3 regions of the Pseudomonas sp. G2-4 genome follow, and region 1 is predicted to be linked to each of the others. Evidence: predicted binding sites of a transcription regulator. Region 1 holds the regulator's gene; each other region holds the start of a gene.
What was found. The regulator sigma-54, encoded in region 1, starts transcription at its own class of promoters, with help from an activator protein. The targets are predictions, from matches to a motif close to ANTGGCATNNANNTTGCTNT.

Region 1 (9,982 bases):
ACGTGATCAATTGGCCGGAAGTCGCACGCCGTTACCAGGCTGCGCTGGCCTGAGTGCCTTATAAACAATCCAAGGCTGACTATGGATACTGAAACTCTGGCGATAGGGAGCGGGCGGATGTTCCGCTACGCCTTGGGATCGCTGTTGCTGTTGGCCGGGATGACACTGCTGGTGGCTCAGGGCCTGGCGTGGCTCGACCTGGAGCCGAAACTGTTGCGTGCGCTGCAGGGCGGTGGGCTTTGCGCCTTGGGTACGGCGTTGGGGGCCGTGCCGGTGCTGGTTATCCGGCGCATGCCCCAGGCCGTGAGCGATTCGTTGCTGGGCTTCGGTGCCGGCGTGATGCTGGCCGCCACGGCGTTTTCGCTGATCGTACCGGGCATTGCCGCGGCCGAACAGCTGGGACTCACGCCTTGGGCAGCCAGTGGCCTGATCAGCTTCGGCATCCTGCTAGGGGCCTTCGGGCTGTATCTGGTGGACCGCAAAGTGTCAGCCAGCCCCGCAAGGCTGATAGAGGCGCCCGGACGTCCGGTCATCGCGCCGCGGATCTGGTTGTTCGTGTTTGCCATCGTGGCCCACAACATTCCCGAAGGGATGGCTGTCGGCGTGTCGGCGGGTGGTGGCATGCCCGATGCCGACAGCCTGGCGATGGGGATCGCCTTGCAGGATGTACCGGAAGGACTGGTGATCGCGCTGGTGCTGGCCGCGGCTGGGATGTCGCGGATCAAGGCCTTCCTGATTGGCGCCGCGTCAGGGTTGGTCGAGCCAGTGTTCGCGCTGTTGTGCGCCTGGTTGGTCAGCCTTGCCGAGATGCTGCTGCCCCTGGGGCTGGCGCTGGCGGCCGGGGCGATGTTGCTGGTGGTGACTCATGAGGTCATTCCCGAATCGCGCCGCAATGGCCACGACAAACTGGCGAGCCTGGGATTGCTGGTGGGGTTTTGTCTGATGATGGTGATGGATACGGCGTTGGCGTGACGCAATGCCTTCAATGCTTTTGTGGCGAGGGAGCTTGCTCCCGCTGGTCTGCGAAGCAGACCTTCTTGCTTGCGGGCTATATAGCGACATAGCGACGACTGCTTCGCAGCCGAGCGGGAGCAAGCTCCCTCGCCACGGGTGTGAGCCATGTCCCCGGACCAAACAGGGTTATTCGCCTTCGTCGAAGTATCTGTTGATCAGGTCCACCAGGGCATCCATCGCTTCCTGCGCTTGGTCACCTTCAGTTTGCAGATGGATCTTGGTGCCCTTGCCGGCTGCGAGCATCATCATCGCCATGATGCTTTTACCGTCGACCAAAGACTCCGGCGTGCGACCGACCCGGATGGTGGTTTCCTTGAATTGACCCGCAATCCCGACGAACTTGGCCGACGCACGGGCATGCAAGCCCAGCTTGTTGATGATTTCAATTTCCCGAGCAGGCATCGCGATGTGAATCCTTTAGCTGAGGTCGCGGTGGCGAACCTGGACGTTCTTCAGGGATTGCTGCAGAAGCTGACCCAGGCGTTCGGTCAGGTAGACAGAGCGGTGGTGACCACCGGTGCAGCCGATGGCAATCGTGACATAGGCACGGTTGCTCGCGGCAAAGCGGGGCAGCCATTTGAGCAGGTAGCTGGAGATATCCTGGTACATGTCCTCGACATCCGGCTGGGCGGCCAGGTAGTCGATCACCGGCTGGTCGAGCCCGGATTGCTCTCGCAATTCCGGTTTCCAATAAGGGTTGGGCAGGCAGCGCACGTCGAACACCAGGTCGGCGTCCACCGGCATGCCACGCTTGAAACCGAACGACTCCACCAGGAACGCGGTGCCTGGCTCCGGCTGGTTCAGCAGGCGCAACTTGATGGTGTCGCGTAGCTGATACAGGTTCAGGTTCGTGGTGTTGACTTTCAGGTCCGCCAAGTCGGCAATCGGGCTCAGCAGTTGGCTTTCGTCCTGGATGGCCTCTGCCAGGGAGCGGCTGGCGTTGCTCAGCGGATGGCGTCGACGGGTTTCGGAAAAGCGCTTGAGCAGTGTCTCTTCATCGGCATCGAGGTACAGCACATCGCATTGGATATGGCGGCTGCGTACTTCCTCGAGCAATTCTGGAAAGCGCGACAGATGGCTCGGCAGGTTGCGTGCATCGATGGACACCGCCACCAGCGGTTGCGCCAGCTCAGTGTGGATCAGGGCGCGTTCGGCCAGCTCCGGCAGCAGGCCGGCCGGAAGGTTATCGATGCAATAGTAGCCGCTGTCCTCAAGCACATTGAGCGCCGTGCTTTTACCGGAGCCGGAGCGGCCACTGACAATGATCATGCGCATGTTTAATGACCGTTCTGTTCGTCCACGACAACCTGATACAAGGCTTCGTTGCTCGGTGCGCTGCGCAGTTTTTCGCGCACTTCCTTGCGGTCCAGCATGCTGGCAATCTGGCGCAGCAGCTCAAGGTGCGCATCGGTGGCCGCTTCCGGAACCAGCAGTACGAACAGCAGGTCGACCGGTGCGCCGTCGATGGCGTCGAAATCTATGGCGGCTTCAAGGTGCAACAGCGCGCTGATTGGCGCGGAACACCCCTTGAGGCGGCAGTGAGGAATGGCGATGCCGTTGCCAAAACCGGTGGAACCGAGTTTTTCACGGGCAACCAGGGCCTCGAAGACGTCCTGCATTTCCAGATCCGGCACTTCGCGGTGGATCAGGTTGGCGATTTGTTCGAGGGCTTTCTTTTTACTGCCGCCCGGCGCGTTCACTTGGGAACGGCCGGGGGTCAGGATGGATTCTAGTCGGATCATGGATTGGGGGGGTTAACGACCGGTTGCGCCCTGGAGGAGGCTCTGGGTCTTTTCCTTATGCTTTTTAAGTTGGCGATCCAGCTTGTCGGTCAGCAGGTCAATCGCGGCATACATGTCTGAATGCTCCGCGTTGGCGACCACTTCTCCGCCGGGGATATGCAGCGTGGCTTCGATTTTCTGCAGCAGCTTCTCGACGGTCATCGTGACTTGCACATTGGTGATCTTGTCGAAATGCCTCTCCAATCGGTCGAGTTTTTCGCCGATATAGGTGCGCAGGGGTTCGGTCACTTCCAGTTGGTGTCCACTGATGTTGACTTGCATACAGCTTCTCCTTCGTTGCCAGTGCATAAAGCGGCAGGCAGAAATGCCTGCCACTGGAACGCTGTGGCGTGGCCTGTTACATCAACCGCTTGCGTTCGCTCGAAGGTGCGATCCCAAGGGATTCGCGATATTTTGCGACGGTACGGCGGGCCACCTGAATGCCTTGTGCCTCCAGTAAACCAGCGATCTTGCTGTCACTCAACGGCTTTTTCTGATTTTCCGCCGCCACCAGTTTTTTGATGATCGCGCGGATGGCCGTGGACGAGCATTCGCCGCCTTCGGAGGTGCTGACGTGGCTGGAGAAAAAGTATTTCAATTCATAGATACCCCTTGGGGTATGCATGAACTTCTGGGTGGTTACCCGGGAAATCGTCGACTCGTGCATGCCCACCGCCTCGGCGATGTCATGCAGGACCAGCGGTTTCATCGCTTCGTCGCCGTACTCCAGGAAGCCACGCTGATGCTCGACGATCTGGGTGGCGACTTTCATCAGGGTTTCGTTGCGGCTTTGCAGGCTCTTGATGAACCAGCGCGCTTCCTGCAACTGGTTGCGCATGAAAGTGTTGTCGGCGCTGGTGTCGGCGCGCCTGACGAACCCGGCGTACTGGGCGTTGACCCGCAGCTTGGGCACTGACTCCTGGTTGAGTTCCACCAGCCAGCGATCGTTGTGTTTGCGCACGATCACGTCAGGGACCACGTATTCGGGTTCGGTGGACTCGATCTGCGAGCCAGGGCGCGGGTTGAGACTTTGGACCAGTTCGATCACCTGGCGCAGCTCATCTTCCTTGAGTTTCATGCGGCGCATCAGTTGGCTGTAGTCGCGCCCGCCCAGCAGATCGATGTAGTCGGTGACCAGTCGCTTGGCTTCGGCCAGCCAGGGCGTCTTGGCGGATAACTGGCGCAGTTGCAGCAGCAGGCATTCGCCCAGGTTGCGGGCGCCGATGCCGGCCGGTTCGAATTGCTGGATGCGGTGCAGGACGGCTTCGATCTCGTCCAGCTCGATGTCCAGCTCGGGGTCGAAGGCTTCGAGGATTTCCTCGAGGGTCTCGTCCAGGTAGCCCTGATTGTTGATGCAATCGATCAAGGTCACTGCGATCAGGCGATCGGTATCGGACATCGGCGCCAGGTTCAGCTGCCACAGCAGGTGGCTTTGCAGGCTCTCGCCGACGGAGGTGCGGGTGGTGAAGTCCCACTCGTCGTCATCGCTGCTCGGAAGGTTGCTGGCGCTGGTCTGGTAGACGTCTTCCCAGGCGGTGTCCACGGGCAGGTCGTTGGGGATGCGTTCGTTCCATTCACCATCCTCAAGGTTATCCACCGTCGGGGCGGCTTCCTGGTAGGAGGGTTCCGGGATTTCGGTATTGGTTTTCTGCTCGACGTTGTCGGCCAGCGGATCGGTGTTGTCGAAGTCGTCGCCTTCTTCCTGGCGTTCGAGCATCGGATTGGACTCCAGGGCCTCCTGGATTTCCTGTTGCAGGTCCAGGGTCGACAATTGGAGCAGGCGGATGGCCTGTTGCAGCTGAGGTGTCATCGTCAGCTGCTGGCCCATTCTCAAGACTAGCGATGGTTTCATGGCAGGGGCTTAACACCTTATTCGCCGGCGCACATGCGCCATCCACTACAGGGCGCCGAAGCGCCAAACTTAAGCAAATTATATGCCTGAAACTGAAGTGTTTGCCTAGGGCACCGCCATAATAAAATTAGCGGCACCCGAGCGATTGACCAGACACTTTGCGCTTACAGGCGGAACTCATGGCCCAGATACACTTCCTTGACCAGCTCGTTGGCCAGGATGGTGGCGGAGTCACCCTCAGCAATCAACTGGCCATCATTGACGATGTAGGCGGTTTCGCAGATATCCAATGTCTCACGCACGTTGTGGTCGGTGATCAGTACGCCGATCCCCTTGGCCTTGAGGTGGTGGATGATCTGTTTGATGTCACCCACCGAAATCGGGTCCACGCCGGCGAACGGTTCGTCGAGCAGGATAAATTTCGGCGAGGTGGCCAGGGCGCGGGCAATTTCCACGCGACGACGTTCGCCGCCGGACAGGCTCATGCCCAGGTTGTCGCGAATATGGCTGATATGGAATTCCTGCAAGAGGCTTTCCAGTTCCTGGCGGCGGCCGGCCTTGTCGAGCTCCTTGCGGGTTTCGAGGATGGCCATGATGTTGTCGGCCACCGACAGCTTGCGGAAGATCGATGCTTCCTGTGGCAGATAGCCGATGCCGGCCTTTGCCCGGCCATGCATGGGCTGGTGGCTGACGTCCAGGTCGTCGATCAGCACGCGGCCCTGATCGGCCTGGACCAGGCCGACGATCATGTAGAAACAGGTGGTCTTGCCGGCGCCGTTGGGGCCGAGCAGGCCGACGATCTGGCCGCTGTCGATAGACAGGCTGACATCACGCACGACTTGACGGCTCTTGTAGCTCTTGGCCAGATGCTGAGCTTTCAGAGTTGCCATTACTGGGCCTTCTGCTCGTCGGTTTTCTTTTTCGGCTGGATCACCATGTCGATGCGAGGGCGGGACTCAGTGACCTTGCTGCCCGTGGCACGACCGGCGCTGGCCAGCTTTTTGTTGGTGTCGTAGACGATTTTCTCGCCTTGGGTAACGTTGTTGTCCTTGTCGACGACCTTGGCGCGGTCGATCAGTACGACACGGTCCTGGGACGCGTGATACTGGATGGTCACCCCGTAGCCTTGCACAGGCTTGGTGTCGCCCGCAGTCTGGAGTTGTTCGAAGTAGGCCAGGTTGCCCACCGAAGTCACCACGTCGATATCGCCGGCCGGGGTACGGGTGATGGTCACAGTGTTGCCGGTGACCTTCATCGTGCCCTGGGTGATGATTACATCGCCCTTGTAGGTGGCTACGCCGTTCTTGTCGTCCAGTTGGGCGTCGTCGGCCTGGATGCGGATAGGTTGGTCGCGATCGTTGGGAAGAGCCCAGGCGCTCGCGCTTCCCAGTGCTGCGCCCAGACTGAGCAAAATAGGGAGGGTTTTAGCGAGCTTCATACTGTCCTCTTACGTTCGATAGCAGGTGTATCCTGCTTTCCTTCAAATACGCTTTCATTCCGGTACCGGTCGATACACCCCCGGCGCCGTCGATTCTAACGGGTTGCTCGGTCTGCGCATATTCTCGCTGTGGGAACACGGTCATGCGACTGCTGGTGATGATGGTCGTGCGGTTTTTCTCATCGGTCCGAGCCACGCGTACCGAATCGATCAGTTCCACTTCGGTGCCGCCGGAGTTGACTTCGGCGCGCAGGCTTTGCACGTGCCACGGAAACTCTGTGCCACGGAACATGTTCAGGTCCGGCTTGGTCACCAGCGTAATATCGGTGGCCTTTACATGGTCGACCTTGTCGGACGTCATCTCATACTGCACTTTGCCATCGGGCAGGTATTGCAGGGTATGCGTGTTGGTCGCGTACCAGTCGATATTTTCTTCGACCGTGGCCGCGGGTTGGTCGAGAAACCGTTCCGGGCTGATGTTCCAATACCCCACCGCCGCGAAGATCGCCGCGATAGAGCCGAACACCACAATGGTGCGAATCTTCTTGCTCAGCATAAATGGCTCACAGGTACGCGGCGTTGGCCGCTTCGAGGCGGCCCTGGGCGCGCAGGATCAGTTCACAGAATTCACGGGCCGCCCCTTCGCCGCCTCGCGCGGTAGTAATGCCATGGGCGTGCTCGCGCACGAACGCAGCTGCGTTGGCGACGGCCATGCCCAGGCCGACCCGGCGAATCACCGGCAGGTCTGGCAGGTCGTCACCAAGGTAGGCCACCTGTTCATAGCTTAGGTTGAGTTGGCCCAAAAGTTCGTCCAGCACCACCAGTTTGTCTTCGCGCCCCTGATAGAGGTGCGGGATACCAAGGTTCTTCGCGCGCCGCTCGACCACCGGGGTCTTGCGACCGCTGATGATAGCGGTCTGTACGCCGGCGGCCATCAGCATCTTGATCCCTTGGCCGTCGAGGGTGTTGAAGGTCTTGAACTCACTGCCGTCTTCCAGGAAGTACAGGCGACCATCGGTCAGCACGCCGTCCACGTCGAAGACGGCCAGTTTGATCGCTTTGCCACGTTGCAGCAGGTCTGTGTTCATTTACATGACTCCGGCACGCAGCAAGTCGTGCATGTTCAGGGCGCCCACCGGGCGGTCTTCGTCGTCGACCACCACCAGGGCGCTGATCTTGTGGTCTTCCATGATTTTCAAGGCCTCCGCGGCGAGCATCTCGGCACGGCCTGTCTTGCCATGGGGCGTCATGACTTGATCGATGGTCGCGCTGTGGATATCGATGGTGCGGTCCAGGGTGCGGCGCAGGTCGCCGTCGGTGAAGATCCCGGCGAGCTTGCCGTCGGCTTCGAGAACCACCGTCATGCCCAGGCCCTTGCGAGTCATCTCCATGAGCGCGTCCTTGAGCAGCGTGCCGCGCTGTACCTGCGGCAACTCCTGCCCGGCATGCATCACGTTTTCGACTTTCAGCAGCAGGCGGCGGCCCAGGGCGCCACCCGGGTGGGAAAAGGCGAAATCTTCGGCGGTGAACCCCCTGGCTTCCAGCAGGGCGACGGCCAAGGCATCACCCATGACCAGTGCCGCGGTGGTGGAGGAGGTTGGCGCCAGGTTCAACGGGCAGGCTTCGTGTTCGACATGGACATTGAGGTTCACTTCGGCGGCCTTGGCCAGGGGCGAATCCGGATTGCCGGTGACGCTGATCAACTGGATGCCCAGTCGCTTGATCAGCGGCAGCAGGGTGATGATCTCGTTGGTAGAGCCGGAGTTGGACAGGGCGAGGATGACGTCGTCCCGGGTGATCATGCCCATGTCACCATGACTGGCTTCGGCCGGGTGGACGAAAAATGCCGTGGTGCCCGTGCTGGCCAGGGTGGCGGCGATCTTGTTGCCGACGTGTCCGGACTTGCCCATGCCAACCACGACCACGCGGCCCTTGCTGGCCAGGATTAGCTCGCAGGCGCGTACGAAATCAGCGTCGATGTGGGGCAGCAAGCCTTGTACGGCTTCGAGCTCGAGGCGGATGGTACGTTGTGCCGATTGAATCAGGTCGTTGGATTGGCTCATGTCAGAAATCGTATAGCCCGATGAAAAGGCGGCGATTATAGCGGCAATGAACAATTCCCTCACGTAAGTTCGTCATGCTTTGTTCGAGGGCGCGCAAGGTTCGACATAAAATGTAGCTTTTTACCTTGAGCCGGGTTTGACAGGCGGGGGGTTGGCCTTGGGCGCTTGGCTGTTGCAGTGATATAGTTCGCCGCCGGTTCGCATGCCCGTCCGTATCTGCGTTCGTCGACTGGCCAGGGCATTCGAATATGAGGCTGCATCGCAAGGAGTTTAGATGAGTGCCGACAACGCCTACGCGGTCGAGCTGAAGGGGCTGTCCTTCAAGCGAGGGACGCGCAGCATTTTCAATGACATTGATATTCGCATCCCGCGCGGCAAGGTGACCGGCATCATGGGGCCTTCCGGCTGTGGCAAGACCACGCTGCTGCGCCTGATGGGCGCACAACTGCGTCCCAATGCCGGCGAAGTCTGGGTCAATGGCCAGAATCTTCCCGAGCTGTCGCGCGGCGACCTGTTCGATGCGCGCAAACACATGGGCGTGCTGTTCCAGAGTGGGGCGCTGTTTACCGATCTCGACGTCTTCGAGAACGTGGCGTTCCCCCTGCGGGTCCATACCGACCTGCCGGAAGAGATGATCCGCGACATCGTCCTGCTCAAGTTGCAGGCGGTCGGGCTGCGTGGCGCCCTCGATTTGACACCGGACGAACTGTCTGGCGGCATGAAGCGCCGGGTCGCACTGGCGCGGGCGATTGCCCTCGATCCGAAGATCCTCATGTACGACGAACCCTTCGTCGGGCAGGACCCGATCGCCATGGGCGTGCTCGTGCGCCTGATCCGCCTGCTCAACGATGCGCTGGGCATCACCAGCATCGTGGTGTCCCACGATTTGGCTGAAACCGCGAGTATCGCCGACTACATCTATGTCGTCGGCGACGGCCAGGTGCTGGGACAGGGTACGCCTCAGGAGTTGAAGGATTCCGACAACCCGCGCATTCGCCAATTCATGAAGGGTGATCCGGACGGTCCGGTGGCATTCCATTTTCCGGCCACGGATTACCGTACCGATCTGCTGGGGAAGCGCTGATGCGCAAAAAATCACTGATAGAAAGAATTCGCCTGTTCGGCCGTTCCGGCATCGACGTGGTGGCGATACTGGGCCGCTCCTCGTTGTTTCTGATGCACGCCTTGTTTGGGCGCAACTCGACGGGTGGCGGATTTGGCCTGCTGGTCAAGCAGTTGCACTCGGTGGGCGTGATGTCCCTGGTGATCATCGTGGTCTCGGGGATCTTCATCGGTATGGTGCTGGCGCTGCAGGGCTTCAGTATCTTGTCCAGCTACGGTTCGGAGCAGGCGGTCGGGCAGATGGTCGCTCTCACGCTGCTGCGCGAACTCGGGCCCGTGGTGACCGCGCTGTTGTTCGCCGGGCGTGCCGGTTCCGCGCTGACGGCCGAAATCGGTAACATGAAGTCCACCGAGCAGCTTTCCAGCCTGGAAATGATCGGTGTCGACCCGCTCAAGTACATCGTTGCCCCGCGCCTGTGGGCCGGCTTCATTTCCCTGCCGGTGCTGGCGATCATTTTCAGCGTCGTGGGGATCTGGGGTGGCTCGTGGGTCGCCGTCGACTGGTTGGGGGTCTATGAAGGTTCCTACTGGTCCAACATGCAGAACAGCGTCGACTTCCTCGACGATGTGCTCAATGGCGTGATCAAAAGTGCCGTATTCGCTTTCGTGGTGACTTGGATCGCCGTGTTTCAAGGCTATGACTGTGAGCCCACGTCAGAGGGGATCAGCCGTGCCACAACCAAGACCGTGGTGTACGCCTCGCTGGCGGTCC
Region 2 (9,982 bases), 2.1 Mb from region 1:
CATCAAGGCGCCCGATGGTCGTCCACTGGTAAAACTCGAGCGCCTGGACGTCAGTGAAACCACGGTGGACCTGGCCAAGCAGCAAGTCATCGTCGGCAAGATTCGCAGCCAGAAGCTGGAAACCTGGGCCGCTCGCGAGGCGGACGGGCAGCTGGACTGGCAAAAACTCTTTGCCAGCCAGCCGGCCAAGCCGCAAGCCAAGGTCGAGCCGGCATCAGCTCCGGCCGCCGCCGATTCGCCGAAACCTGAACCCGCAGCCCCCAGCAAACCGTGGCAGGTGGTGTTGAAGGACGTGCAACTGCGCAACTATCAGGTGCATTTGGCTGACCGCCAGGCACAGCCAGCCGTGGCACTGGACGTCGGCCCGCTGAACCTCGATCTGCAGAACTACGACACCCTCAATAGCTCGCCTTTTACCCTCAAGCTGGACACCGGGCTGGGCAAGCAAGGCAAGATCCTGGCCGACGGCGAGGTCAACCTGAACCCGATCAGCGCCCGGCTCAAGGTCAAGACCCAGGACATCGACCTGCGGGTGACCCAGGCGTATATCAACCCGTTCATTCGCCTGGAACTGCGTTCCGGGATGCTCGGCAGCGAGCTGGCGGTAGACCTCAAGAGCACCGAGCCGCTGGCATTCGCGGTCACCGGTCGCGCCCAGGTCGATCAGTTGCACACCCTCGATACCCTCAAGACCCGCGATTTCCTCAAATGGCAGCGCCTGGTGCTTGAAGGCCTCAATTATCAGCACGGGGACAGCCTGTCCATCGACAAGGTCAACCTGTTCCAGCCTTACGTGCGCTTCATGATCAACGACGACCGCACCACCAACGTCGATGACTTGTTGATCCCGCAACCGGCCGACAGCGCCACAAAAAACACCGCGGCTAAACCGGCATCCCAGGAAAAACCGCTGGGCATTCATATTGGCGGGATCGCCATCAATGACGGTTCGGCCAACTTCGCCGACTTCAGCCTGACGCCCAACTTCGCCACGGCTGTCCAACAGCTCAACGGTGCGATCGGCACCATCGACAGCCGCCAAGCCAACCCGGCGACCGTGGATGTCAAGGGTAAGGTCGACCGCTATGCACCGGTCACCATCAAGGGTGCGGTCAACCCCTTCGACCCGATGGCCAGCCTCGACATCGCTACCAGCTTCAAACGGGTCGAGCTGACCACCCTGACGCCCTACTCCGGCAAGTTTGCCGGCTACCGCATCCGCAAGGGCCGGCTCAATCTCGACCTGCACTACCGCATCACCAAGGGCCAGCTCCAGGCGGAAAACAAAGTGGTGGTCGAGCAACTGCAGTTGGGGGAAAAAGTCGACAGCCCGGACGCCGTGAGCCTGCCGCTGAAACTGGCCATCGCGCTGCTCAAGGATTCCGAGGGCAAGATTTCCATCGAATTGCCGGTCACCGGTAACCTCAACGATCCGCAATTCAGTGTCATGCCGATTGTCTGGCAGACCCTGCGCAACCTGGTGGTCCGAGCGGCCCAGGCCCCGTTCAAACTCATCGGCGGGCTGGTGGCCGGTGGCGGTTCGGAGGACCTGGGCAGTGTGTCGTTCGCAGCGGGCTCCAGCGACCTGAGCAAGGAAAACGAAGGCACGCTGCTGAAACTGTCCGAGGCCCTCGGCAAGCGTCCGGAGTTGCGCCTGGAGATCGAAGGCACCGCCGCTGAAAACAGCGACGGCCCACTGCTCGCGGCCCAGCGCCTGGAGCGTGAATACCAATACAACTACTACAAGATGCTCCAGCGCCGGGGCGACAAGGTGCCGGCCCAGGCCTCGCTGTTGGAAGTGCCCGAGGATGAGAAGCCCCCGCTGCTCGAAGGCATTTATCGCACGCGCCTCAAGACCCAACCACCCGCCGAATGGACCCAATTGGATAAAAAGGCGCGTAGCGAGAAACTGCGCGAAGGCGTGATCAAGTTCTGGAGCGGCAGTGACGTGCTCTTGCGTCAACTGGGGCAAGAGCGGGCCAGCAGCATCAAGGACTTCCTGGTGGACAAGGGCCGCCTGGCCGACGACCGCGTGTACTTCATCGACGCCAGCCTCGGTCAGGCCGAAAGCGACGGTCGCGTCATTACCCCCCTGCACCTGGATGCTGAATGACATGAAGCGTTTGTATGGGCTCAGCCTGGGTCTACTGCTCGCCGTCGGCCAAGCGTCGGCGGCCGATACGCTGCGTTGCGGCAGCCAGTTGATCAGCGTCGGCGACCGCTCGAGCGAAGTGTTGCAAAAGTGCGGGCAGCCTGCGGCGCGGGATGACCTGGGCTATAAACGCAGTGTCAATCGCCGGGAAGAATACCCGGTGGAGGAATGGACCTACGGGCCCAACAGCGGCATGTATCAGTACCTGCGTTTCGAAGGCAATCGGCTGGTGCAGATCACCAGCAAGCGCGGGCGCTGAGCTTGTCCGTACAGAGGAGTTAAATGTGCTGCCGCCATCGCGAGCAAGCTCGCTCCCACATTGTTTTGGGTGATCTCAAAATCAATGTTCGCCGCCGCCCCCCTGTGGGAGCGAGCTTGCTCGCGATGGCGGCAACTCGACTCTACAGCCTATCCGCAACCGCTGACCCACAGATTGATCCACCCCAGAATAGAACAGGCCCCCGGCACGAATGCCGGGGGCCTGTAATGGCCACGTCCGTGTGGCCTTTCGCATGAACTCCAAAGCAACGGCAAACGTATATCTAGGCCCGCTTGCCGCGCCTTCTCCCAGTCCAGGCGAGAAGTCTTAAGCCTTATTCGGCTTTCAGGCCGTCAGCCGATACGGCCTTGACGCCTTTGATTTTCTTGGCGATCGCCACAGCGGTGTCTTTTTGTGCATCAGTGACTTTGGTCATCGAAGATAGGGACACAACACCTTTGTTGGTTTCGACTTTGATGTCGCTGCCAGGAATGCCTTTTTCGGTGACCAGGTCAGCTTTGACCTTGGTGGTGATCCAGGTATCGGAAACGTCTTCCTTGGCCTCTGTCACTTCGCCCGCAGCCAGCATCATTGGAGCCTGAGTTGCTTGAGTGGTCTCGGCGAAAGCGCTAGCCATGGTCAGGGTCAGTGCGGTAGCAGCGGCGGCAGTGATAGCGAACTTCTTCATACGAGTAACTCCTGTTTTTCTCAAAAACTGCCGGACGTGCATCCCGGCAGGGTTAACAGGAGTAGTGCGAAGGCTGTGCCAGTTTTGAAACATTAATTAAATCGTTTTAAATCAATAAGTTAAGCGAAGCGGCGATTTTCGTAATCATGCAAAATGCAAGACTTGCCGATTTTCAACATGCAACTTGCCGGTTCGGTGTTCATTTCTAAGTTTATGATTTCGAAGATTTTATAAGGCGGGACCTTAAATCCCGCCATATAACCACATCTAAATCACGGAGCTGTTCCAGAGCCGGTGCAACCCGCTGGCAGAAAATCTTGGGCGGCATTCGAACCACATGTCCAAGACCCTGCGGACGAGCGAGAGAGCGTAATGGTCTTGCCCATTACCTGACTGGGGGCTTTCGTAAGGGTACACACAATGGTTCCCCCAGCGGCGGCCGAGCCTGTGACGGAAAACGTGCAGTTACTGGACGTCGGGAAGTTCATGTTGGTCGCCGACGGATCGGTGCCCTGATTGACCAGATCCTCGTATGGCACCTTCAATGCGCTGATTTCCCCCAACCCGGCTGTCGCCTTCGCCCGCGCCTGGTACTTGGAATATTGCGGCAACGCAAACGTCGCCAGAATGCCAATGATCGCCACAACGATCAGCAGCTCGATCAGGGTAAAACCACTCTGCTTATTCATAAACATCTCCAATGCATGAGGCGAAATCTCATGACCTGAAACGGCCGTTGCACGGCACATGCCAACCCTGCGCGCCCTGCCGGCAAGGGGGTTCAACCAGTAAAGCTCCAGCGTCCTACCCCAACAACCGCACTATCTGACGTTTTTTGTCACCCTGCCCCGCTGGTTTGGCGTCGATGCTTGACTAGGCTATAAGTCATGAACTGTCCGCCGCCGGTATCCCCATGAATGACATCGCCCTCAGCGGTTTGACCAAGCAACTGGTGCTGGCCGAACTGATCACCGAGCAAAGTGCGCAGCAGGCGTACCAACAGGCCCAGCGCAATCGCATGCCCCTGATCAGCTATCTGGTGCAGAACAAACTGGTGCAGAGCCGCCGGGTTGCTGAAATTGCCTCGGAGCATTTCGGCGTCGCCCTGCTGGACCTCAACAGCCTGGACAAGGACTCTCAGCCCATCGGGCTGGTCAGCGAAAAGCTGCTGCGTCAACATCACGCGCTGCCGCTGTGGCGGCGCGGCAACAAGTTGTTCGTGGGCATCTCCGACCCGACCAATCACCAAGCCATCAATGACATTCAATTCAGTACCGGCCTCACCACCGAAGCCATCCTGGTGGAGGACGACAAGCTCAGCGATGCCATCGAGAAATTCTTCGAATCCAGCAGTACAGGCCTGGAAGGCATGGGCGACGTCGATCTCGACGGCCTGGACATCGAATCGATCGACGATTCCAAGCAGGAGTCCATCGGCGGCATGGACACCGACGACGCCCCGGTGGTGCGCTTCGTCAACAAGATGTTGCTGGACGCGATCAAGGGCGGCTCTTCCGACCTGCATTTCGAGCCCTACGAAAAAACCTACCGCGTGCGGGTGCGCACCGACGGCATCCTTCGGGAAGTGGCCAAGCCGCCGATCCAACTGGCCACCCGCATCGCCGCCCGCCTCAAGGTCATGGCCAGCCTCGATATTTCCGAACGGCGCAAACCCCAGGATGGACGGCTGAAAATGCGCCTGTCGAAAAACAAATCCATCGACTTCCGGGTCAACACCCTGCCCACGCTCTGGGGCGAAAAAGTGGTGATCCGGATCCTCGACCCATCCAGTGCGCAAATGGGCATCGATGCCCTGGGCTATGAACCGGACCAGAAAGACCTGTACATGGCGGCCCTCAAGCAGCCACAGGGGCTGATCCTGGTGACCGGGCCGACCGGCTCGGGCAAGACCGTGTCGCTGTACACCGGGCTGAACATCCTCAACACCGTGGACATCAATATTTCCACCGCCGAAGACCCAGTGGAAATCAACATGGAAGGCATCAACCAGGTCAACGTGAACCCGCGCCAGGGGCTGGATTTTGCCCAGGCCCTGCGCTCGTTCCTGCGCCAGGACCCGGATGTGATCATGGTCGGCGAGATCCGCGACCTGGAAACCGCCGAAATCGCCATCAAGGCCGCCCAGACCGGGCACCTGGTGCTCTCCACGCTGCACACCAACAGCGCCGCCGAAACCCTGATCCGCCTGCAGAACATGGGCATCCCTGGCTTCAACATCGCCACCGCGGTGCACCTGATCATCGCCCAGCGGCTGGCGCGCAAGCTGTGCACCCATTGCAAGAAAGCCATCGAGATTCCCGAGGAAACCCTGCTCAAGGAAGGTTTCCCCCGGGAACGCATCGGTACATTCACGATCTATGAGCCGGTCGGTTGTGAACAGTGCAACCACGGTTACAAAGGGCGCGTGGGGGTCTACGAAGTGGTCAAGAACACGCCCGAACTGCAACGGTTGATCATGGCCGAGGGCAACTCGCTGGAAATCGACCTGCAGATGCGCAAAGACGGTTTCAACGACCTACGCACCTCGGGGCTGCAAAAAGTGATGCAGGGCGTCACCAGCCTCGAGGAAATCAACCGGGTCACCAAGGATTGAACATGGCGGTCAAAGCAGTCAAAACCGATGTCTACACGTGGGAAGGCAAGGACCGCAAAGGCACGAAAATGAGCGGCGAACTGACCGGTCAGAGCCCAGCCCTGATCAAGGCTCAGTTACGCAAACAGGGCATCAGCCCGGAGAAGGTACGCAAGAAGTCCACCTCGATATTCAGCAAGGGCAAGCGCATCAAGCCGTTGGACATCGCCCTGTTCACCCGCCAGATGGCGACGATGCTCAAGGCCGGCGTGCCCCTGTTGCAGGCGTTCGACATCATTGGCGAGGGCTTCGACAACGCCAACATGCGCAAGCTGGTGGACGAGGTGAAACAGGAAGTCGCGGCCGGCAACAGCTTCGCGGCGTCGTTGCGCAAGTGCCCGCAGTATTTCGACGAGTTGTACTGCAACTTGGTGGACGCCGGTGAACAGGCCGGTGCCCTGGACACGTTGCTGGACCGGGTCGCGACCTACAAGGAAAAGAGCGAAGCGCTCAAAGCCAAGATCAAGAAAGCCATGACCTACCCGGCGGCCGTGGTGGTGGTCGCGGCCGTGGTCACCGGCATCCTGTTGGTCAAGGTGGTGCCGCAATTCGAGTCGGTCTTTTCAGGGTTTGGCGCAGAGCTACCGGCCTTCACGGTGATGGTCATTGGCCTGTCGGAGTTCTTGCAGGAATGGTGGTGGGTAGTGCTTGGCGGTTTGGTCGGGGCGTTTTTTGGTGTGAAATACGCCCTCAGGCGTTCCGAGCGTTTTCGCGACTGGCGCGATAAATGGCTGCTCAAGCTGCCGCTGATAGGCAGCTTGATGTACAAGTCCGCCGTGGCTCGCTACGCCCGGACGCTGTCCACCACATTCGCCGCCGGCGTACCGCTGGTGGAGGCCCTGGATTCGGTCTCGGGCGCCACCGGCAACGTGGTGTTCAAGCGCGCGGTGCAGCGCATTCGCCAGGATGTCTCGACCGGGATGCAGTTGAATTTTTCCATGCGCGCCTCCGGCATCTTTCCCAACCTGGCGATCCAGATGACCGCCATCGGCGAAGAATCCGGCGCGTTGGACGACATGCTCGACAAGGTGGCGAGTTTTTATGAGGCCGAGGTGGACAATCTGGTGGACAACCTCACCAGCCTGATGGAACCCTTCATCATGGTGGTCCTGGGGGTGGTCGTCGGTGGCCTGGTGGTTGCCATGTACCTGCCCATCTTTCAACTTGGCTCTGCGATCTGACATGCCCCTGACTGATTTCTTCGTGCTCTATCCCCTGGCCTTCGTGCTCACTGCGTTATTGCTCGGATTGATCGTCGGCAGCTTCCTCAATGTACTGGTGTGGCGCCTGCCGAAGATGCTCACCCGCGAATGGCGCGTGCAAGCCCATGACCTGCTGGGCCTGCCGGCCGAAGCGCCCGGCCCGGTCTACAACCTGATGCTGCCGCATTCCCAGTGCCCTCACTGTGGTCATCGTATTCGCGCCTGGGAAAATATCCCGTTGTTGAGCTACCTGATGTTGCGCGGTCGCTGTTCCAACTGCACCGCGCCCATCGGCAGGCGCTACCCGCTGACCGAACTGGCCTGCGGCGCCTTGTCAGCGTTCGTCGCCTGGCACTTCGGCTTTGGCTGGCAAGCCGTGATGGTGATGGTGTTGAGCTGGGGCCTGCTGGGCATGAGCCTGATCGACGCCGAGCATCAATTGCTGCCCGATACCCTGGTGCTGCCGTTGTTATGGCTGGGCTTGATCGTCAACAGCTTCGAGCTGTTCGTGCCCTTGGACCAGGCGATGTGGGGCGCGGTGGCCGGCTATCTGGCGCTGTGGTCGGTGTTCTGGGTGTTCAAGCTGATCACCGGCAAGGAAGGCATGGGCTATGGGGATTTCAAGTTGCTGGCGATGCTGGGGGCCTGGGGCGGCTGGCAGATCCTGCCGCTGACCTTGTTGCTGTCGTCGCTGGTGGGCGCCGTGGTCGGGGTCATTGTGCTGCGCCTGCGCGATGCCCCGGGGTCGACGCAGATCCCCTTCGGCCCCTATCTAGCGATTGCCGGCTGGATTGCCTTGCTCTGGGGTGGTCAAATAACAGACTTCTATTGGCAGTCTGTCGGTCTCTAATGTCGATCTTTTATGAATAACCCTGCGGAAAAACCCTGGATTCTCGGCCTGACCGGTGGCATCGGCAGCGGCAAAAGCGCGGCCGCCCAGCACTTCATCGACCTGGGCGTGCATGTCATCGACGCCGATCACGCGGCGCGCTGGGTGGTTGAACCAGGACGTCCGGCGCTGGCTGACATCGCTGAACACTTCGGCCCGGGCGTATTGCAAAGCGACGGCACGCTGGACCGAGCGGCCCTGCGCAAACTGATCTTCGAAAATACCGAGGAGCGCCGCTGGCTCGAGGCGCTGCTGCATCCGCTGATCGCCGAGGAAATCGCTCACCATCTGGCTCAGGCACAATCGCCCTACGCGATTCTGGTATCGCCGCTGTTGATCGAGTCGGGCCAGTACGCCATGACCCAGCGGATCCTGGTGATCGATGCACCGGAACACCTACAGATCGAACGTACCTTGCAGCGCGACCAGACCAGCGAGCAGCAGGTCCAGGCGATCCTCAAGGCCCAGTCCAGCCGCCAGGACCGCCTGAGCCATGCCGACGACGTGGTGGTCAACGACCGCGACCTCGCCTGGCTGCACAGCGAGGTCGAGCGCCTGCATCACTTTTACCTTACTTTGCGTGGAGGCCAATCATGAGCCAAACCCCAACCGTTGATTGCCCAACTTGTGGCGCCCCAGTGGAATGGAGCCCGGAGAACACCTTCCGGCCGTTCTGTTCCGATCGCTGCAAACTGATCGACCTGGGCGCCTGGGCGTCGGAAGAACACAAGATCCCGGTCAGCCCCGATGCCGAGGATGAGCTGTTCAGCGAGGATTTCGAGCCTCGCTCGCACCATTAAGGCCGCATGAAACCGTAGTCCTGCTCATCGTCGAGGTTTTCCGCCAGGAAACTCAACTCATCGGCCAGATCTTCAACGCTGCGCACTGTCTTGCTCTGTTGCACGATCGCACTGAGCAGGGCACGCAGGCTCAAGCCCGGGTCGAAGCCGATCTCCATCGCGGCATCGTGGCTACGCCTGATCTCTTGTCTCGCCCACTCATAAACACTCATGGTTGTACTCCTGGAAGTTTTCCAGAGCATGAAGGGCGCCTGCCCGGCCAGCCTTGATGTGAATCAAGGCTTGTCGTCATCGTTCCAGGGTGCCGACAGGTAGCGCGTGCGGTTGAACGTCTCCAGCCATTCAGGGCTGAACACCACCAACGCACTGATCACCATGCCGTTGATGAAGGCCTCGGGGAAGATGATCAGCCAGAGATAGCCGATGAAATCCTCCAGCCAGTAAGGCATGGCAAATAGGCCGTCGTACCAGAGCAAACCGAGCCCCAGCAGCAGGCACAACAATGCCGAAAGCGCGGCGGCGAGGAATCCCGAACAGAAGATGTACACAAACAGATTGCGCGGCTGGGCGCGCTCCACCAGGATCGCGCAACACTCGGTGACCAGCACTGGCAACAGGATCAGCAACGCACCGTTGACGCCCACCGCCGCCATGTCCTGGCGGCCCAGCAGCACCAGCGCAAGTTGGGCACAAAAGCCACCGAGGATCGCCAGCGGCCAGTCCAGCAGCAAGGTCACGGCGGTCATGCCGATAAAGTGATACGAGACGCCCGTGTCGAAGTCCCGTCGCACCAGCCACAATAGGAACAGCGCCAGCACCGTGCCGAACAGCAAGTGTTGGCGACGGTTGTCAGTGAACAGCTCGACCCACGGCGCCCGCGCCACCGCCCAGACCAACACCGGCACGTAGATCAGCCAGCCGCCCGCCAAGGTCTGTGGTGAGAGTAACTCGGCACCGATCATGGGACTGCTCCTTTCGCTTGTCCTTGCATCAAACAGGCTGTTGTGGCGAGGGAGCTTGCTCCCGCTGGGCGTGAAGCAGACCCAAAGAATTTGCGACCGCTTCGCGCTCAAGCGGGAGCAAGCTCCCTCGCCACGGTGACTTCAAGCCAGCAGTCTACACCCCACCATAAAGCCGCCATTAATCAACGCAACCCTTTCAGCTTGTCGCAATTGAACGCTAAGCTTGGGCTCATGGATGACTCCGATTATTTACGCCTGCTGACCATCGCGGCCGAGCAAGCCAACGCCTTTCTCTCCAATGCCCGCAAATGGGAGCGTGAGCGTTGGGTCTGCCAGCGTCTGCTGCAAGGGCTGAACGTACCCTATCGCGCCGACGA
Region 3 (9,982 bases), 700 kb from region 1:
CCCGGGCTTGGCAAACGCCGGTAGATCGGCGCTGATCGACACCGCCGCGACGTTTTTCAACTGCACGTTGCCGGAACCTGCCGGCACCTTGATGCCGAACTGCGACAGCATGTTGTTGAAGGTCTGCAGGGTGAACGGGGTCTGGGTGGTCTGGTCACCGGTGCCATTGAGGCCCACGACCAGGCCGTAGCCGATCAACTGGTTGGTACGCACGCCGGAAATGCTGGCGATGTCCTTCAAACGCTCGGCTTGAGCGGTAAAGGCCAGCGACATCACCAACGCCCCCATCAACAGCTGCTTAAGATTCAACTGGGCCACCTAGAAAGGGAACTTCGGGCTGAGGAAGAAACGGTCGAACCAACCTGGCTGGCTCGCATCGGCAAACGCACCGGTGCCCGAGTAGGTGATACGTGCATCGGCCACCCGGGTCGACGAAACCGTGTTATCGGTGGCGATGTCATCGGCGCGAACCATGCCGGCGATGCGCACCAGTTCGTCACCGGTGTTGAGGGTCAGCCACTTCTCGCCCCGCACGACGATGATGCCGTTGGGCAACACATCGGCGACGGTCACGGTGATCGAACCGGTCAGGCTGTTGCTCTGGCCGGACTTGCTGTCACCCTTGCTGGCCCGGTCGGAACCGTAACCGGCGTTGAGGCTCAGGTCACCGCTGCCGATCGGGTTATTGGTAGTCAGGCTGGAACCGAACAACGACGTCAGGCCGACGCTGGTCTCGCTGGTCTTGTCGATCTGCGAGTTGGCGTTCTTGCTGGCCTGGGTCCGCTCGTTCAGGGTAATGGTGATGATGTCACCGACCCGGAAGGCCTTGCGGTCGCTGTACAGGTTCTGCTCGAAACCGGCCTGGTAGATCGAGCCATTGTTGGCGGCAGCCGGCAACGGCGTGCGCGGCAACACCGGAGCGTAGTACGGGTCATTGGGCTTGGGCGTTGGCCCGACACAGCCCGCGAGTGCGGTGATGCCACTCAGTGCCAGAACAGATACGAAGCGATTCATGACCCTACCTCTCGGTGTTGCAGGCGACCTCAGGCCGCCTCTATAGACGTGATTACAGATTCTGCGTAACGAACGAGAGCATCTGGTCGGCGGTGGAAATCACCTTGGAGTTCATCTCGTAGGCGCGCTGGGTGGTGATCATGTTGACCATCTCCTCCACGGTGCTCACGTTGGACGTTTCCAGGGTGTTCTGCAGCGTGGTGCCAAACCCGTTCAGGCCCGGCGTGCCGACTTGCGGCGCGCCACTGGCGGCGGTTTCCAGGAACAGGTTGTTGCCTGTCGCTTGCAGGCCGGCCGGGTTGATGAAGTCGGCGGTCTGCAGGTTGCCGATCACCTGGGAGGCAGGGTTGCCCGCCACCGTGATGGACACGGTGCCGTCGCGGCCCACGGTGAACGTCTGAGCATCGTTCGGGATGATGATGGCCGGCTCCAGGGCGAAACCGCTGGCATTGACGATCTGGCCGTTGGAATCGAGGTGGAACGTACCGTCACGGGTGTAGGACGTGGTGCCGTCCGGCTGCAGGATCTGGAAGAAACCGCGACCGTCGATAGCCATGTCCAGCGGCTGCTCGGTGGTTTGCAGGCTACCGGCGGTGAAGTTTTTCTGAGTGCCGACAATGCGCACACCAGTACCCACTTGCAGGCCCGACGGCAGTTCGCTGTCCTGGGTCGACTGGGCGCCTGGTTGGCGCTTGACCTGATACAGCAGGTCCTGGAACTCGGCGCGATCACGTTTGAAACCCGTGGTCGAGACGTTCGCCAAGTTGTTGGAAATGGTCGTCAGGTTGGTGTCCTGGGCGGACAGACCTGTTTTGGCAACCCATAGAGCCGGAAGCATTCGATTCTCCTCGTACGCCTGTTTTTCGGCGCAGCGCTGTAATTAATGATTAGATCTGCAAGACCCGGGCCATGGCCTCGTCGCCTTCTTTGGCGGTGTTCATCATCTTGACGTGAAGCTCGAATTGCTTGGCCAGGGCCAGCACCGAAGTCATCTCATCAACGGCATTGACGTTGCTCGCTTCCTGGAACCCGGACACCAGCTGCACGGTGCCATCGATAGGCGCCGGCTGGCCGTCCTTGGTCCGGATCGAGCCGTCCAGGCCCTTGGTCATGGTCTTGAGGTCCGGGTTGACCAGCTTGATGCGGTCGACTTCAGCCATCACGCGCGGACCTTCGCCCATGGCGCGGATGCTGATGGTGCCGTCCTGGCCGATTTCGATTTTCTGCTCCGGCGGCACCGCGATCGGCCCACCGTTGCCCATCACCGGCATGCCGTTGCCGGCACGCAGCACACCCAGGGCGTCGACGTTGAGGCTGCCGGTGCGCACGTAGCTTTCACCGCCATCGGGATTCTGCACGGCCATCCAGCCCTGCCCGCTGACCGCAACATCGAGGTCACGACCGGTCTCCACCAGTGCTCCCGGGGTGAAGTCAGTGGCGGGCCGCTCGGACATGGCAAACGCCCGCGCCGGAAAGCTGTCGCCGAACACCGGCATCGAGCGCGCCTGCTCCAGGTCTTTCTGAAAACCGTTGGTGGAGATGTTCGCCAGGTTGTTGGCATGGGCCCGCTGCGCCAGCGCGTTCTGGCTGGCGCCGGTCATTGCCACATAAAGGTACTTGTCCACTGTCGTTCCTCTGCATGCCGGACGTTTGCCGTCCACTGCTGTACTGCTGAGGCATAAGCAATTTGCAGACCAACTTTTTTCTGGCGCCCAGCACCCCGGCAAACAAAGGGCTGGAGGGTTCTGGAAGGGGTTTTTGAAATGTCTCGAAGACGAAAAACCGGCGGTGTTGTGCCGCTTACGGCAACGCTTGACCTTGGCAACGGCCACTGTCGTCATCGCGAGCAGGCTCGCTCCCACATTGGATCTCCAGTGCTCCCATGATTGTGAGCAATCGATAACCTTGTGGGAGCGAGCCTGCTCGCGATGAGGCCAGCAAAAACACAATAGTTAAATAGCTATGACTCGGTTTTACCGACCTCATACTCACGCAACTTATTGGCAATAGTCGTATGAGAAACCCCCAACCGCTTACCCAGCTGCCGGCTGCTGGGATGCTCGGAGTACAGGCGCTCCAGCACCGCTTTCTCGAAACGCCCGACAATGTCGTCCAACCCTCCCTCGAGGGAAAAATCGCCAAAGGGCTGACGCACGCCGTAGTCCGGCAGGCGAATGTGCTCGGCCTTCACCGTCCCGCCATCGCACAGGGAAACGGCCTGGAACAGCACGTTTTCCAGCTGCCGGACGTTACCCGGCCAATGGTAGTGACTGAGGCGGTCCATCGCCGCGGGGGCCAACTTGGGCAGCGGACAACCAATCTGGCGACTGGCCTGGTCGAGGAAATGCTCCACCAGCGGCGCCAGGCCATCGAGGCATTCGCGCAGGGGCGGGATGTGCAAGGAAAGGACGTTCAAGCGATGGTACAAATCCTGACGGAATTCTCCCCGGGCACAGAGTTCGGACAAATCCACCTGGGTAGCGCAGATCACCCGGACATCCAGGTAGACCTCTTCATCACTGCCGACGCGGCGGAAACACCCGTCCTGCAGGAAGCGCAGCAATTTGACTTGCAAGCGCGGGCTCATCTCCCCGACCCCGTCGAGAAACAGCGTACCGCCGGCGGTCAGTTCCAACAGGCCGAGCTTGCCTTCCGCCCGGGCCCCCTCGAAGGCGCCGGGGCCGTAGCCGAACAGCTCGGTCTCGGCCATGGACTCCGGCAGCCCGGCACAATTGAGCGCCATTAAGGGCGATTGCCCGCGCGGGCTTGCCAGGTGACAGGCACGGGCCAGCAATTCCTTGCCGGTGCCGGTCTCGCCCTCTATCAATAGCGGAGCATCCAGCGGCGCCATCCGACGGGCCTCACGGACCACCGCCGCCATCACTTTCGAACTCTGGAAAATACTGTCGAAGCCGCGCAGCTCCTGCTTACGCACGTTGTAGATGCGCTCGCCCACCCGGTCGGCGCGGTGCAATGTCAGCACCGCACCGGCCATGGCCTCGCTGTCGTCGTGCTCCGATTGCAGTGGCGCGATGTCGGCCAGGAACACATCACCCTTGACCTTGACCCGCAGCCCGTTGATCCGCGACTGGTTGGCGCGCACCAGTTCCGGCAAATCGAAATCCTCGGCATACCGGGACAGCGGAATCCCCGGCACCTCGTCCACCCGCACGCCGAGTAGCTGCGCCGCCGCCCGGTTGGCGGCGACGATGGAGCCGCCCATGTCGATGGACAGCACCGGAAACTCCAAGGCACCGAGCAACGCGTTGAGCTCCATGTGCCGACGCTCGCTGGGCATTAGCCCTACGCGCTTGACGCCAAATACCCCGGCGATGCCCTCGAATTTCGGACGCAGGGCTTGGAACTGAATGTTGATCAGGTTCGGGCAGTGCAGATAAATCGCATTGCCATGCTCGCCGCCGACCTCCCCTCGGGCGACGTTGATCCCGTACTCCACCAACAGGTTGAGAATGTCCCGCAGGATGCCGATGCGATTCTGGCAATGGACTTTGATGCGCATAAAAAGGCCCGGGTGTGGATGAGATAGAAGGCGCCATTCAAGCCCAACAACCCATCCTGTGGCGAGGGAGCTTGCTCCCGCTGGGTCGCGAAGCGGCCCTGTTTTTTGGGACTGCTGCGCAGTCCAGCGGGAGCAAGCTCCCTCGCCACGGGTTTTGTGTCGAACTTTTTGTTTAGGCACCCAAATAGTTGTAAAGATTATGTGACAGCTGTAGGGCATTTCCCAGCCGAAAATCTCGATATAGCCGAAGCATGACGCCATCCGTAACGAAAACTTTACGAAATCAGCTATTCTTGGCCTAGCAAGACTGCTTTCTCCTACTGCACGCACCCCTGCTTCGGGTTATCTCTAATGCATCGCTGGACATAAAAACAAACAGCCTTCCCCTCCGAGGGAAATCAGCAGGAGAACAGCATGAAGCAGACGCAGTACGTGGCCCGCGAGCCCGATGCGCAAGGTTTTATCCACTACCCCGCCGAAGAACACGCGGTGTGGAATACGCTGATCACCCGCCAGCTGAAAGTCATCGAAGGTCGTGCGTGCCAGGAATACCTGGACGGCATCGACAAGCTTGGCCTGCCCCACGATCGCATTCCGCAACTGGGCGAAATCAACCAGGTGCTGGGCGCGACCACGGGCTGGCAAGTCGCCCGGGTGCCGGCGCTCATCCCCTTCCAGACATTTTTTGAATTGCTCGCCAACAAGCAGTTTCCAGTCGCGACCTTTATTCGTACCCGTGAAGAACTGGATTACCTGCAAGAGCCGGACATTTTCCACGAGATCTTCGGCCACTGTCCGCTGCTGACCAACCCCTGGTTTGCCGAATTCACCCACACCTACGGCAAACTTGGCCTACAGGCCTCCAAGGAAGAACGCGTCTACCTGGCGCGCCTGTATTGGATGACCATCGAGTTCGGCCTGGTGCAAACCCCGCAAGGCCGGCGCATCTACGGCGGTGGCATCCTCTCTTCGCCGAAGGAAACCGTTTACTGCCTGTCGGACGAGCCGGAGCATCAAGCCTTCGATCCTCTGGAAGCCATGCGCACGCCGTACCGCATCGACATCCTGCAACCCGTGTACTTCGTGCTGCCTGAACTCAAGCGCCTGTTCGACCTGGCCCATGAAGACATCATGAGCATGGTCAAGCGCGGTCGGGAATTGGGCTTGCATACGCCGAAATTTCCACCAAAAGCCGCGTGAACCGCAGCTTTTGGTCTCAATTGAGTCTGTTGCACAGCGCCGCTTTGCTTTAGCGTGGGTGCATCGACGCTTTTCAAATATTCGATCCAGGAACACATGATGAACACTCTGAACCAAGCCCATTGCGAAGCCTGCCGCGCCGACGCCCCGCAAGTCAGCGACGAAGAACTGCCGGTCCTGATCAAGCAGATCCCGGACTGGAACATCGAAGTGCGCGACAGCGTGATGCAGCTGGAAAAAGTCTTCCTGTTCAAGAACTTCAAGCACGCCCTGGCATTCACCAACGCCGTCGGTGAAATCTCCGAGGCCGAAGGCCATCACCCGGGCCTGCTCACCGAATGGGGCAAGGTCACCGTGACCTGGTGGAGCCACTCCATCAAGGGCCTGCACCGCAACGATTTCATCATGGCCGCCCGCACCGATGACGTGGCCAAGACCGCCGAGGGCCGCAAGTAATGCATTTCGATGCCATCGGCCGGGTGCCCGGCGACCCGATCCTCGGCCTGATGGAGGCCTACGGGGCGGACAGTAATCCGAGCAAGTTCGACCTGGGCGTGGGCGTCTATAAAGACGCCCAGGGCCTGACACCGATTCTTCAGTCCGTGAAGCAGGCCGAGCAGCGGCTGGTGGATCGCCAGACCACCAAGACCTACATCGGCGGTCACGGCGACGCCGCGTTCGGCCAGTTGCTCAATGAACTGGTGCTGGGCGCCGACTCACCGCTGATTGGCGAAAAGCGTGCCGGCGCCACCCAGACCCCAGGCGGCACCGGGGCCCTGCGCCTGAGTGCCGACTTCATCGCCCAGTGCCTGCCGGGCCGCGGCGTCTGGCTGAGCAACCCGACCTGGCCGATCCACGAAACCATCTTTGCCGCCGCCGGCGTCAAGGCCAGCCATTATCCCTACGTGGGTGCCGACAATCGCCTGGATTTCGAGGCAATGCTGGCGACCCTGAAGCAGGCGCCGAAAGGCGATGTAGTGCTGCTGCACGCCTGCTGCCACAACCCCACCGGCTTCGACCTGTCCCATGATCAATGGCGCCAGGTGCTGGACGTGGTGCGCAGCCGGGACCTGCTGCCGCTGATCGACTTCGCCTACCAGGGCTTTGGTGATGGGCTGGAGCAGGACGCGTGGGCGGTCCGGCTGTTTGCCGATGCGCTGCCGGAAGTCTTGATCACCAGCTCCTGTTCGAAGAACTTCGGCCTGTACCGCGACCGTACCGGCGCGCTGATCGTCTGCGCCCGGGATGCCGAGAAGCTGGTGGACATCCGCAGTCAACTGGCAAACATCGCTCGTAACCTATGGTCGACACCGCCGGATCATGGCGCAGCAGTGGTGGCGACGATCCTCGGCAACCCGGAACTCAAAAGCCTGTGGGCCGACGAAGTCCAGACCATGCGCTTGCGCATCGCGCAGTTACGTAGTGGCCTGCTGGAAGCCCTTGAGCCCCACGGCTTGCGCGAACGTTTCGCCCACATTGGTTTACAACGCGGAATGTTCTCCTACACCGGCCTGACGCCGGAACAGGTCAAGCACCTGAGGGAGCGGCACAGCGTCTACATGGTGGGCACGGGCCGGGCCAACGTGGCGGGCATCGATGCCACGCGCCTGGACCTGCTGGCCGAGGCTATTGCTGACGCTTGCAAGTAACCCAAGGCCGGGCACTTTCCCCGTGGCGAGGGAGCTTGCTCCCGCTGGGCTGCGCAGCAGCCCTAAAGCAACCGACCTGACACACCTCGGTGTCTGGCGTCAGGGGTGCTTCGCACCCCAGCGGGAGCAAGCTCCCTCGCCACAAGAGCCAAGCTCCCTCGCCACAAGAGCTTCGCCAGGCTATTTCTACTGGCCCGTCCACTCACTGACAAACTCCGACGTTTCCACCTTCGCCGCCGTGCGCGCTTCCTTCTGCGGCGTGCCCAGGTAAAGGAAACCGATCACCTCTTCCCCTTCCTCAAGGCCGAGCCCCTCGGCGACATGAGGCGAGTACGACAGCTCCCCTGTACGCCAGACCCCGCCAACGCCTTGGGCGTAAGCCGCCAGCAGGATGCCGTGGGCCGCGCAACCGGCCGCCAGCCGTTGTTCGGATTTCGGAATTTTGAAATGGTCCTGCAAACGGGCAATGACTACCACGACCAGGGGCGCGCGCAACGGGCCATTGAGGGCCTTTTCCACGACCGCTTCGGGTGCCTGCGGATCATTGAGCCGCGCCGCTTCGGCCAACAGCTCACCCATGCGATGACGCGCCTGCCCTTCGACCGTCAGAAAACGCCATGGCCGCAACTGGCCGTGGTCCGGGGCCCGCATCGCAGCGGCGAACATGACCTCGCGCTGTTCGGGCGTGGGTGCCGGGTCGACCAGGCGCGGGACGGAAACACGGTTGAGCAAAGCGTCGAGAGCCTGCATCGGCCACCTCCTGAAAAAATGTCAGGCTATTCTAGTGGCTTGTACGGCGAGTTCGTTAGTTCAAATTCCGCTACCAGAGGTGCACTTGCCCCAAGCGTCGCCGGGTGCCGGTTTACATGAGGCTTGCCGCAGGTAGAATGGCGCCCTTCCCTTTCAGCCCGAGCGGACTTCATGGCGTTGCCGACCCTGCGGATCATTGGTTTCATTATCGGCATCTTCCTGATCACCCTGGCGATCTTCATGGTCGTGCCCATGGTCACCTTGTTGATCTTCGAGCGTACCGGCGATCTACCGTCGTTCCTCTGGTCGAGCATGATCACCTTCGTCGCCGGCCTGGCCCTCGTTCTTCCCGGGCGCCCGGAACATGTGCACCTGCGCCCGCGCGACATGTACCTGCTGACCGTCAGCAGCTGGCTGGTGGTGTGTATCTTTGCCGCACTGCCTTTCCTGCTGACCCAGCACATCAGCTATACCGATTCGTTCTTCGAAAGCATGTCGGGGATCACCGCCACCGGCGCCACCGTCCTGAGCGGCCTGGACAAGATGTCCCCCGGCATCCTGATGTGGCGCTCGCTGCTGCACTGGCTCGGCGGTATCGGCTTCATCGCCATGGCCGTGGCGATCCTGCCGCTGTTGCGCATCGGTGGCATGCGGCTGTTCCAGACCGAATCGTCCGACCGCTCGGAAAAAGTCATGCCGCGCTCCCACATGGTGGCGCGGCTGATCGTGGCGTCCTACGTGGGCATCACGATTCTCGGTACGCTGGCGCTCTGGTGGGCCGGGATGAGCCTGTTCGACGCCATCAACCATTCGATGTCGGCGATCTCCACGGGTGGTTTCTCCACATCGGACCAGTCCTTGGCCAAGTGGGCTGAACCGGCCGTGCATTGGGTCATCATTGTCATCATGATTCTCGGCAGCCTGCCATTCGCTCTGTACGTCTCGACGTTGCGGGGCAATCGCCGGGCACTGATCAAGGATCAGCAGGTTCAAGGGCTGATAGCGGTGCTACTGGTGACCTGGCTGGTGCTCGGGACCTGGTATTGGTTGACCACCGACCTGCATTGGCTGGATGCGCTGCGGCATGTCGCACTGAACGTGACATCGATCGTCACCACCACCGGCTTTGCCTTGGGGGACTACAGCCTGTGGGGCAATTTCTCACTGATGCTGTTCTTTTACCTGGGCTTCGTCGGCGGCTGTTCGGGCTCGACGGCCGGCGGGATCAAGATCTTCCGCTTCCAAGTGGCCTATATCCTGCTTCGGGCCAACCTTAATCAACTGATCCACCCTCGTGCGGTGATCAAGCAGAAATACAACGGTCACCGTCTCGATGAAGAAATCGTCCGTTCGATCCTCACCTTCTCGTTTTTCTTCGCCATCACCATCTGCGTGATCGCCCTGCTGCTGTCGCTGCTGGGCGTGGAATGGATGACGGCACTGACCGGCGCGGCCAGTACCGTGTCCGGTGTCGGCCCCGGGCTGGGGGAAACCATTGGCCCGGCCGGCAACTTCGCACCGTTGCCGGATGCGGCCAAGTGGATTCTGTCGGGTGGCATGCTGCTGGGCCGGTTGGAGATCATCACGGTGTTCGTGTTGTGTATCCCGGCGTTCTGGCGTCACTGACCGGTTTGACCGCGCTCTGCGCGCGCCCGGTATTCGCCGGGCGTGATGGCGAACCAGCGGCGAAAGGCACGGAAAAAATTGCTCGGATCGGCAAACCCCAACAGATAGGCGATTTCCAGTAGGGTCATGGCCGGTTGCGCCAGGTATTGCTCGGCCAGTTCGCGGCGGGTGTCGTCGAGCAGGCTCTGGAAACTGGTGCCTTCTTCCTGCAAGCGCCGCTGCA

Region 2: a site for sigma-54 is predicted at 3,835-3,854, ahead of QNH97_RS24180 (pilin). Genes of this name have one in related genera too.
Region 3: a site for sigma-54 is predicted at 2,694-2,713, ahead of QNH97_RS07515 (flagellar basal body rod protein FlgF). Genes of this name have one in related genera too.

Annotation. Positions count from the first base shown of each region.
Region 1 covers NZ_CP125957.1:978,223-988,204, forward strand. Annotated here, with positions in the region: gene QNH97_RS04165 (superoxide dismutase) at 1-53, shown strand, start outside; gene QNH97_RS04170 (ZIP family metal transporter) at 82-972, shown strand; gene QNH97_RS04175 (HPr family phosphocarrier protein) at 1,141-1,416, opposite strand; gene rapZ (RNase adapter RapZ) at 1,432-2,289, opposite strand; gene ptsN (PTS IIA-like nitrogen regulatory protein PtsN) at 2,292-2,756, opposite strand; gene hpf (ribosome hibernation-promoting factor, HPF/YfiA family) at 2,769-3,077, opposite strand; gene QNH97_RS04195 (RNA polymerase factor sigma-54) at 3,154-4,647, opposite strand; gene lptB (LPS export ABC transporter ATP-binding protein) at 4,812-5,537, opposite strand; gene lptA (lipopolysaccharide transport periplasmic protein LptA) at 5,537-6,085, opposite strand; gene lptC (LPS export ABC transporter periplasmic protein LptC) at 6,072-6,641, opposite strand; gene QNH97_RS04215 (KdsC family phosphatase) at 6,649-7,173, opposite strand; gene QNH97_RS04220 (KpsF/GutQ family sugar-phosphate isomerase) at 7,174-8,148, opposite strand; gene QNH97_RS04225 (ATP-binding cassette domain-containing protein) at 8,423-9,232, shown strand; gene mlaE (lipid asymmetry maintenance ABC transporter permease subunit MlaE) at 9,232-9,982, shown strand, end outside.
Region 2 covers NZ_CP125957.1:5,519,764-5,529,745, forward strand. Annotated here, with positions in the region: gene QNH97_RS24165 (DUF748 domain-containing protein) at 1-2,113, shown strand, start outside; gene QNH97_RS24170 (DUF2845 domain-containing protein) at 2,115-2,411, shown strand; gene QNH97_RS24175 (BON domain-containing protein) at 2,746-3,099, opposite strand; gene QNH97_RS24180 (pilin) at 3,372-3,788, opposite strand; gene pilB (type IV-A pilus assembly ATPase PilB) at 4,013-5,713, shown strand; gene QNH97_RS24190 (type II secretion system F family protein) at 5,716-6,933, shown strand; gene QNH97_RS24195 (prepilin peptidase) at 6,935-7,804, shown strand; gene coaE (dephospho-CoA kinase) at 7,817-8,440, shown strand; gene yacG (DNA gyrase inhibitor YacG) at 8,437-8,643, shown strand; gene QNH97_RS24210 (hypothetical protein) at 8,640-8,855, opposite strand; gene QNH97_RS24215 (energy-coupling factor ABC transporter permease) at 8,919-9,605, opposite strand; gene QNH97_RS24220 (DUF1780 domain-containing protein) at 9,837-9,982, shown strand, end outside.
Region 3 covers NZ_CP125957.1:1,680,777-1,690,758, reverse strand. Annotated here, with positions in the region: gene QNH97_RS07530 (flagellar basal body P-ring protein FlgI) at 1-288, opposite strand, end outside; gene flgH (flagellar basal body L-ring protein FlgH) at 319-1,014, opposite strand; gene flgG (flagellar basal-body rod protein FlgG) at 1,067-1,852, opposite strand; gene QNH97_RS07515 (flagellar basal body rod protein FlgF) at 1,902-2,639, opposite strand; gene QNH97_RS07510 (sigma-54-dependent transcriptional regulator) at 2,975-4,534, opposite strand; gene phhA (phenylalanine 4-monooxygenase) at 4,949-5,734, shown strand; gene QNH97_RS07500 (4a-hydroxytetrahydrobiopterin dehydratase) at 5,834-6,190, shown strand; gene QNH97_RS07495 (amino acid aminotransferase) at 6,190-7,383, shown strand; gene QNH97_RS07490 (NAD(P)H nitroreductase) at 7,570-8,133, opposite strand; gene QNH97_RS07485 (TrkH family potassium uptake protein) at 8,305-9,759, shown strand; partial or broken gene QNH97_RS07480 (AraC family transcriptional regulator) at 9,716-9,982, opposite strand, start outside.